2 regions of the Streptomyces sp. NPDC050418 genome follow, and region 2 is predicted to be linked to the other one. Evidence: riboswitches for the same ligand, from Rfam matches in the RefSeq annotation. Region 2 holds a riboswitch; the other holds the start of a gene.
What was found. A riboswitch is a leader RNA that binds a small molecule or an ion and turns the genes downstream of it on or off. The one in region 2 is predicted to bind glycine.

Region 1 (4,406 bases), on a different contig from region 2:
CCATGTTCCCGTACTGGGCGTCGGGCGAGCCGGCCTGGCCGTGCCAGAGCAGCATCCAGATCCGGCCGTCCGTGACGGCCTGGAGCAGCGCCTCGTACGCGTCGTACCGCCCGGGTGTCACCTGGCGCAGCATGTGCTCGACCTGCCCGGCCGCAGCCGTGCCCGACGCACTCACTCTTGACCGCCCCTTCGCCCCGCTTTTTTCAAGATGTTGCAGCCCTACGCCCCGCACCGTCACGTCCGTCAACACCGCGACGTTCCGGCCCGGGCTATGTAACCAGCTTATGCGGCGCTTCTGACACCGACTTGACGCTCCCCGTGACGAATTTCGCGCGGCGCGGGGTGTATGCGGTATCACGCGCGGGCTACGCGTGCTCCCGGCGGTAGAACGGGCGGACCTTCGCGGACATCCAGTCTCCGACCGGGTCCTGGGCCACGTCGAGGAGGACCAGGTTGACCGGCCAGGGCGGTGTGATCCGGCCAAGCGCGCGGCCGAGCGCGTCCATGGGGAGGTTGCGTCCGGCGCCCTCCCACTGGGACAGCTCGACGCCGATGAAGAGCACCGGGTCGGCGGTCTCGATCGCGGCGAGGCAGCGGCGGGCGACGAGCACGATGCCGATGGCCTCGAACTCCTCGGCGGCCGCGCGCAGGAAGTCGACCGGGTCCTCCTGCCAGTCCGGCTCGTAGAGGCGGACGCGGCCGCCGGCGGCCGGTCCGTCGAGCGGGGTGCGGCCCGCGCGGCACAGCTCGGCGACGGCGGGCGGCGGGAGCGGGATGCCGACGGCGCCGTCGGGGTTCACGACGATGCCCGCCTGCGGCGGCAGGCCGCGGGCGAAGTCGACGGCGGGGGCGACGGTGAAGGACATCGCGGGTCCGGTGACCTGGGTCAGCTGCTGCTGCGAGCTGAAGACGGGGACGTACGCCTGGCCGTCGAGCTCGAGCGTGGGCACATCGAGGTTCTGGCTGCCGCGGCCGCCGCCGTTGGGGAGCGGGACCCAGATGAAGCTGCGGCCGAGGACCTCCAGGATGCGGGCGCCCGCGGCGGGGCCCGCGCCGAGCGAGGCCGCGAGGACCTCCTCGAGCTCGTTGGCGGGCCAGCCCTGCGCCTGCGCGTACATCTCGCCCTGCCCCGGACCGTCCATCTGGCGCCCCACCTCTCGATATGTGCGGCTCGACCCTAGCGCGGGGCTCGCGCAGGGCCAGGCCGAGCCTCAGGCCGTACGGAAGCCGAGGACCCGCAGTGCGGCGGCCGTCTCGCGGTCGAGCAGGACCGCCGAAGCGCAGCCCGCGGGCAGGAGGCCGCGTTCCGCGTCGCGGACCAGGCGGCCGACCGCGCCGCGGTGCCGGCTGAACGCGTACCGGGACACCCCGCGGCCGCGGTCGCGCTGGCCGGCCAGGGCGGTTGACGGGTCGACGTCGAGCAGCAGCAGATGCAGGGAGCTGCCGCGGCGGCGGGCCTCGCGGGCCAGCCAGCGGCGGACCCAGGCCTGCGTCCCGCAGTCGTGCACCACGACCTCGGCGCCCGAGCGCAGCGTGCGGCGCAGCCGCGCGTAGTGCGCGACGCGGACGAGGGGGCGGTAGAGCGCGTACGGCAGGAAGCTCGGCATGAAGGCGGCCCAGCGGTCGCGGGAGTCCTGCGAGTCGAGCCGGGGGGCGCGCACCGCGCGCTGGATCAGGGTGGTCTTGCCGCTGCCGGGCAGTCCGGAGACGACCACGAGGTCGCCGGGGGCGAAGAGCAGCCGGTCGGGCCCGGTCCTGCCGCGCAGGTCGCGGACCACGGACGGCCCGGTGTCGCGCACCGCCGTGAGGCGGCGCCTCGGCCCTGCCTGTGTGGGCACGGCGGCCGCGCCGTTCGTGACGTAGGCGCCGGCGCCTGAGTGCTGCACTGTGATCGTCCTCCCCCTCGATGGACCGGGGACTGGCCTCCTGTGGGGCTCCGCCTCTTCTTCCGCTGCCGCTTCCTGTGCTCCGTGACCGGGAGACCGTCCTCGCACTTTGCCCTCCCGAGTGTAAAGAGTCGGTAATTCACGGGGACCTGGTTTTCGCCTGCCCGGTTCCCGCCGGTTTCTGCCGGCGCACCCCGGGCGACGGGTTCCCGAGGACGTGCAATGATGTGCGCGCCAACTGCATACCGGCCGTTCGAACCCGCGCGGGAGAGTCCCGGACCCCAGGTCCGGGCGCCGAAGGAGCAAGTCCCTCCCTTGAATCTCTCAGGCCCCGTACCGCGCGGACGAGGCAACTCTGAAAAGCGAGCCGTCGTGTGACGTGCGGCTCCACCCAAGGTGCAAGCCACATCCCGTACTACGTGTGGGCGTGGTGAACCTCTCAGGTTTATGACAGATGGGGAGGAACGACCTCACCAGTCATGCCCTGGGAGCCCTTGAAGATGAGCAACGCCCCCCGTCTGACCGCACTCGACGCCCTGCACCGTTCGCTCGGCGCCACGATGACCGACTTCGCCGGCTGGGACATGCCGCTGCGGTACGCCAGTGAGCGCGACGAGCACAACGCCGTCCGCACCAAGGCCGGTCTTTTCGACCTCTCGCACATGGGCGAGATCGCCGTCACCGGCCCCGAGGCCGCCAAGCTGCTCGACTACGCGCTGGTCGGCAACATGGGCACGGTCGGTGTCGGCCGCGCCCGCTACACCATGATCTGCCGGGCCGACGGCGGCATCCTCGACGACCTGATCGTCTACCGCCTCGCCGACCAGGAGTACATGGTCGTCGCCAACGCCTCGAACGCGCAGGTCGTGCTCGACGCGCTGACCGAGCGCCAGGCCGGTTTCGACGCCGTCGTCCGCGACGACCGCGACGCCTACGCGCTGCTCGCCGTGCAGGGCCCGCACTCCCCCGCCATCCTCAAGGCCGTCACCGACGCCGACCTGGACGGCCTGAAGTACTACGCCGGTCTGCCCGGCACGGTCGCCGGTGTGCCCGCGCTGATCGCCCGCACCGGCTACACGGGCGAGGACGGCTTCGAGCTCTTCCTCAAGCCCGAGCACGCCGAGACGGTCTGGCAGGCGCTCACCGAGGCGGGCCAGGAGTACGGCCTGGTCCCGGCCGGTCTGTCCTGCCGTGACACGTTGCGTCTGGAGGCCGGCATGCCGCTGTACGGGCATGAGCTGAGCACCTCGCTGACGCCGTTCGACGCCGGTCTGGGCCGGGTCGTCAAGTTCGAGAAGGACGGCGACTTCGTGGGCCGCGAGGCGCTGGCCGCCGCCGCCGAGCGCGCCGAGCAGAACCCGCCGCGCAAGCTCGTCGGCCTGATCGCCGAGGGCCGCCGCGTCCCGCGCGCCGAGATGCAGGTCGTCGCCGACGGCGAGGTCATCGGTTCGGTCACCTCCGGCGCCCCGTCGCCGACGCTCGGCAAGCCGATCGCGATGGCGTACGTCGACGCCGCGCACGCCGAGGCCGGTACAAAGGGTGTGGGCGTGGACATCCGCGGCACGCACGAGCCGTACGAGGTCGTCGCGCTGCCGTTCTACAAGCGCCAGAAGTAGCCCTCGCCGGGCCGCATCACCCTTCGTCACCCCTCATCCCGCACCACTCCCCCGCGTACAGGAGAATTCAGGCCATGAGCAACCCCAAGGAACTGCGGTACAGCAAGGAGCACGAGTGGCTGTCGGCCGCCGCGGACGGCGTCTCGACGGTCGGCATCACGGAGCACGCGGCCAACGCGCTCGGCGACGTGGTCTTCGTGCAGCTCCCCGAGGTCGGCGACACGGTGACCGCCGGTGAGTCCTGTGGCGAGCTGGAGTCGACGAAGTCGGTCTCCGAGCTGTACGCCCCGGTCACCGGTGAGGTCGTCGAGGCCAACCAGGACGTCGTGGACGACCCGTCGCTCGTGAACTCGGCCCCGTTCGAGGGCGGCTGGCTGTTCAAGGTGCGCGTCGAGGCCGAGCAGGACGGTCTGATGTCCGCCGACGAGTACACCGCGTTCTCCGGAAGCTGAGGCCCGTACTTTCATGTCCTCTCTCAACACCTCGCTGCATGAGCTCGACCCGGACATCGCCGCCGCGGTCGACGCCGAGCTGAAGCGCCAGCAGTCCACGCTCGAGATGATCGCCTCGGAGAACTTCGCTCCGGTCGCGGTCATGGAGGCGCAGGGCTCGGTCCTCACCAACAAGTACGCCGAGGGCTACCCGGGCCGCCGCTACTACGGCGGCTGCGAGCACGTGGACGTCGCCGAGCAGATCGCGATCGACCGTGTGAAGGAGCTGTTCGGCGCCGAGTACGCCAACGTCCAGCCGCACTCGGGCGCCTCGGCCAACCAGGCCGCGCTCTTCGCGATCGCCTCGCCCGGCGACACGATCCTGGGCCTTGACCTCGCGCACGGCGGTCACCTGACCCACGGCATGCGCCTGAACTTCTCCGGCAAGCAGTTCAACGTGGTCCCGTACCACG
Region 2 (4,406 bases):
CCACAGTGGCGCGGCCGGACATGCTCCCAAGCGGCCGGGAAACCCCGCCGTGGTGCGGGGCGGCGGTGACGAGACGGCCGAGCAGGTCGGTTACCGGGGGCCCACCGCTTGTGCGGCGGCCGGGATCACCTACCGGCAGCTGGACTACTGGGCCCGTACGGGCCTCGTCGAGCCGAGCGTGCGGTCCGCCTTCGGGTCCGGGACCCAGCGGCTCTACAGCTTCCGGGACGTCGTCGTCCTGAAGATCGTGAAGCGGTTCCTGGACACCGGCGTCTCGCTCCAGAACATCCGCGCCGCCGTGCAGCACCTGCGCGAGCGCGGCTTCGCCGATCTGGAACGTATGACCCTCATGAGCGACGGAGCGACGGTCTACGAGTGCACCTCGCCCGACGAGGTCGTGGATCTGCTCCAGGGCGGCCAGGGGATCTTCGGGATCGCCGTGGGTGTCGTCTGGCGCGATGTGGAGACGGCCCTCTCGCAGCTCCACGGGGAGCGTGTGGACACCGGGGAGACCCTCATCGGGCACAACCCCTCGGATGAGCTGGCGCGGCGCCGTAACCGCGCTGTGTGACGCGCGGCCCCGGTGGATCCGGGGCCGTTGTCAGTGCCGTAGGGCAGCATCGGACCTGTGAGATCCGCGCCCACCATCCTGCATCTCGACATGGATGCCTTCTACGCCTCGGCGGAGCAGGCAGCCAAGCCGAGTCTGCGCGGAAAAGCCGTGGTCGTGGGCGGGCTCGGGCCGCGCGGGGTGGTGGCCACCGCCTCGTACGAAGCCCGGCGGTTCGGGGTGCACTCGGCGATGCCGATCGGGCAGGCGCGGCGGCTCGCGCCGAACGCGGCGTATCTGGTGCCGCGCTTCGGTCTGTACCGGGACATCAGCCGGCAGGTCATGCGGTTGCTCGGCGAGCTGTCGCCGCTGGTGGAGCCGCTGAGCCTGGACGAGGCGTTCGTGGACCTGGAGGCGGGCGAGGTCGCCTGGGACACCGCGTCGGCGCTCGCCGTGGGCGAGAAGCTGCGGGCCGACATACGGACCGTCACCGGGCTGACCGGGTCGGTGGGGCTCGCCGCGTCGAAGATGCTCGCGAAGATCGCGTCCGAGGAGGCCAAGCCCGACGGGCTGCGGCTGATCACTCCCGGGACCGAGCGGGAACTGCTCGCGGACAAGTCCGTCCGGATCCTGCCGGGGGTCGGGCCCGCCACCGGTGACCACCTGCGGCGGGCCGGGATCACGACCGTGGGGGAGATCGCCGAGGCCGGTGAGGACGAGCTCGTACGGCTGCTGGGGAAGGCGCACGGCGGGCATCTGTACACGATGGCGCTCGCGGTGGACGAGCGGCCCGTGGTGGCCGAGCGGGAGACCAAGTCGGTGTCGGTCGAGGACACCTTCGACGTGGACATCCACGACCGTGTACGGGTGCGGTACGAGGTGGACCGGCTGGCCGAGCGCTGTGTGCAGCGGCTGCGGGCCGCCGGGCACTCGGGGCGGACCGTGGTGCTCAAGGTGCGGCGCTACGACTTCTCGACGCTCACCCGGTCCGAGACGCTGCGGGGGCCGACGGACGATCCGGCCGTGGTGCGCGAAGCGGCAGCCCGGCTGCTCGAAGCGGTGGACACGACGGGCGGGGTGCGGTTGCTCGGGGTCGGGGTGAGCGGGCTCGCCGACTACACGCAGGAGGACCTCTTCGCCCAGGCGCAGGCTGCCCAAGCGGAGGCGCAGGCTGCCGAGGCGGAGGCGCGGGCCGCCGAGGCGCGGGCGGGCGGCGAGGACGGGGTGGCCGAGGGGGCGGATCCCGGTCATGAAGGTGATGACGATCTGCCTTCGCCGTCCTCAACCGCATCGCCGTCTCCGCCCCCGGCCGGCGCGGAGCCCGTGGAGGCCGAGCCTGCCGAGCGGCGGTGGTACGCCGGGCACGATGTGCGGCATACGGAGTTCGGGCCCGGGTGGGTCCAGGGGAGTGGTCTGGGGCGGGTGACGGTGCGGTTCGAGACGCCGGACTCGGGGCCGGGACGGGTGAAGACGTTCCGGGTCGACGACCCCGATCTGGAGCCCGGGGAGCCGTTGCCGCTGGTGGATACGGGGGAGTAGCCGGGCGGGACGAGTGAGAAGCCGGGGTGCCGCGGTCAGGAGTCCTGGCCCGCGATGTGGCCGAAATTCTGGTCCTGCGGGGGATCGGTCGGGTCGGTGAGGGACAGACCGTAGTGGTGGTAGAGCTGCAGCTCCTGCTCCGGGGAGAGGTGGCGGCCCACGCCGAAGTCGGGGGCGTCCTTGATCAGGGCGCGCTCGTAGGGGACGTGGAGGGTGCCCTCGACCAGTTCGCTGGGTTCGAGAGGGACGAAGGCGTCCCGGCTGAACAGGCCCGTGCGTATCGCCGCCCACTCCGGGACGCCCGTCGCATCGTCGAGATAGACCTCGTCCACGGTGCCGAGCTTGGAGCCGTTGCGGTCGAAGGCCTTGCGGCCGATCAGGCTGCGCGGGTCGATGTCGGTCTGCACGGTGCCTCCACGTGGTTCGCAAAGCCGGTTCACAAAGTCATGCGGATTCCCTGTTTTCCTACGAAAAGCCACTTTCGGGTGCGTGGCCACTCGGAGGAGGAAGGGGCCGTACGCGCGGAATCGTGCCGTGTGCCCGCTGGTAGGCTGGCAGACGGCTGCTGACCCCGTGCGGGAGAGCTCTCCGAGTCCGGTGAACGTACTGGCAGGAGGCGCCGAAGGAGCAAATCCTCCCCGGAATCTCTCAGGCACCCGTACCGCACGGACGAGGTCACTCTGGAAAGCAGGGCGGACGTCGACGGCTTCCGCTCTCACCGACGGTGAAAGCCGGACCGAGGGCATCACGGAAACGTGTGCCGCGGGCCGGTGAAACTCTCAGGTTGAGATGACAGAGGGGGAGGCCGTCCGGGTACCCGCGCCGTGGTGCCCCTCGCAGGTCGCATACGACCAGGAGGCCTCCGTAATGACCGCCAACCGCATCCCGCTCCACGAGCTCGAGCGCGGCATCCCCTTCGAGCAGCGCCACATCGGCCCCGATGCCGAGGCCCGCGCCAAGATGCTCGCCCAGGTCGGCTATGGCTCGCTCGACGAGCTGACCGCGGCCGCGGTGCCGGACGTGATCAAGAGCGCCGAGGCGCTCGGGCTGCCCGAGGGGCGCACCGAGGCCGAGGTGCTCGCCGAACTGCGGACGCTCGCCGATCGCAACGAAGTGCTCGCGCCCATGATCGGTCTCGGCTACTACGGCACCTTCACGCCGCCGGTGATCCTGCGCAACGTCATGGAGAACCCGTCCTGGTACACGGCGTACACCCCGTACCAGCCGGAGATCTCGCAGGGGCGCCTGGAGGCGCTGCTCAACTTCCAGACCGTCGTCGCCGACCTGACCGGTCTGCCGACCTCCGGCGCCTCGCTGCTCGACGAGGGCACCGCCGCCGCCGAGGCCATGGCGCTCGCGCGCCGCGTCGGCAAGGTCAAGCAGGGCGTGTTCCTGGTCGACGCCGACGCGCTGCCGCAGACCATCGCCGTGATCGAGACGCGCGCAGAGCCGACCGGTGTCGAGGTCGTCGTCGCGGATCTGTCGCAGGGCATCCCCGCCGAGATCGCCGAGCGCGGTGTCTTCGGTGTGCTGCTGCAGTACCCGGGCGCCTCCGGCGCCGTGCGCGACCTCAAGCCCGTCATCGAGCAGGCGCACAAGCTCGGTGCGATCGTCACCGTCGCCGCCGATCTGCTCGCGCTCACGCTGCTCACCTCGCCCGGTGAGCTGGGCGCCGACATCGCCGTCGGTACGACGCAGCGCTTCGGTGTGCCGATGGGCTTCGGCGGTCCGCACGCCGGCTACATGGCGGTCCGCGAGAAGTTCGCGCGCAGCCTGCCCGGCCGCCTCGTCGGTGTCTCCGTCGACGCCGACGGCAACAAGGCGTACCGCCTCGCGCTGCAGACCCGTGAGCAGCACATCCGCCGTGAGAAGGCGACCAGCAACATCTGCACCGCGCAGGTGCTGCTCGCCGTCATGGCCGGTATGTACGCGGTGTACCACGGCCCGCAGGGCCTCGCGGACATCGCCCGCCGCACGCACCGTTACGCTTCGATCCTCGCCGAGGGCCTGAAGGCCGGTGGCGTCGAGGTCGTGCACGGTTCGTTCTTCGACACCCTCACCGTGCGCGTCCCGGGCAAGGCCGCCGAGGTCGTGTCCGCCGCGCGCGAGGGCGGGGTCAACCTGCACCTGGTCGACGGCGACCACGTCGCGCTGTCCTGTGACGAGACCACCACCCGTACGCAGCTGGCCGCCGTCTGGTCCGCGTTCGGTGTCAGCGGTGACATCGAGGCCCTGGACGCCGCCGCCGGTGAGGCGCTGCCCGCCGGGCTGCTGCGCTCCGACGAGTACCTGACGCACCCGGTCTTCCACGAGCACC

Region 1: it holds a riboswitch for glycine, as region 2 does, so the genes downstream of both, gcvT (glycine cleavage system aminomethyltransferase GcvT) here and gcvP (aminomethyl-transferring glycine dehydrogenase) in region 2, are expected to answer to the same signal.

What each region holds. Positions count from the first base shown of each region.
Region 1 is NZ_JBITIG010000013.1:81,398-85,803, forward strand. Features, by position in the region: gene ACIBI4_RS28645 (enhanced serine sensitivity protein SseB C-terminal domain-containing protein) at 1-175, opposite strand, end outside; gene ACIBI4_RS28650 (enhanced serine sensitivity protein SseB) at 366-1,142, opposite strand; gene ACIBI4_RS28655 (AAA family ATPase) at 1,212-1,892, opposite strand; glycine riboswitch at 2,141-2,235, shown strand; gene gcvT (glycine cleavage system aminomethyltransferase GcvT) at 2,387-3,502, shown strand; gene gcvH (glycine cleavage system protein GcvH) at 3,577-3,954, shown strand; gene glyA (serine hydroxymethyltransferase) at 3,968-4,406, shown strand, end outside.
Region 2 is NZ_JBITIG010000002.1:647,388-651,793, reverse strand. Features, by position in the region: gene ACIBI4_RS07280 (MerR family transcriptional regulator) at 1-571, shown strand, start outside; partial or broken gene ACIBI4_RS07275 (DNA polymerase IV) at 629-2,203, shown strand; gene ACIBI4_RS07270 (PRC-barrel domain-containing protein) at 2,125-2,496, opposite strand; glycine riboswitch at 2,656-2,763, shown strand; gene gcvP (aminomethyl-transferring glycine dehydrogenase) at 2,957-4,406, shown strand, end outside.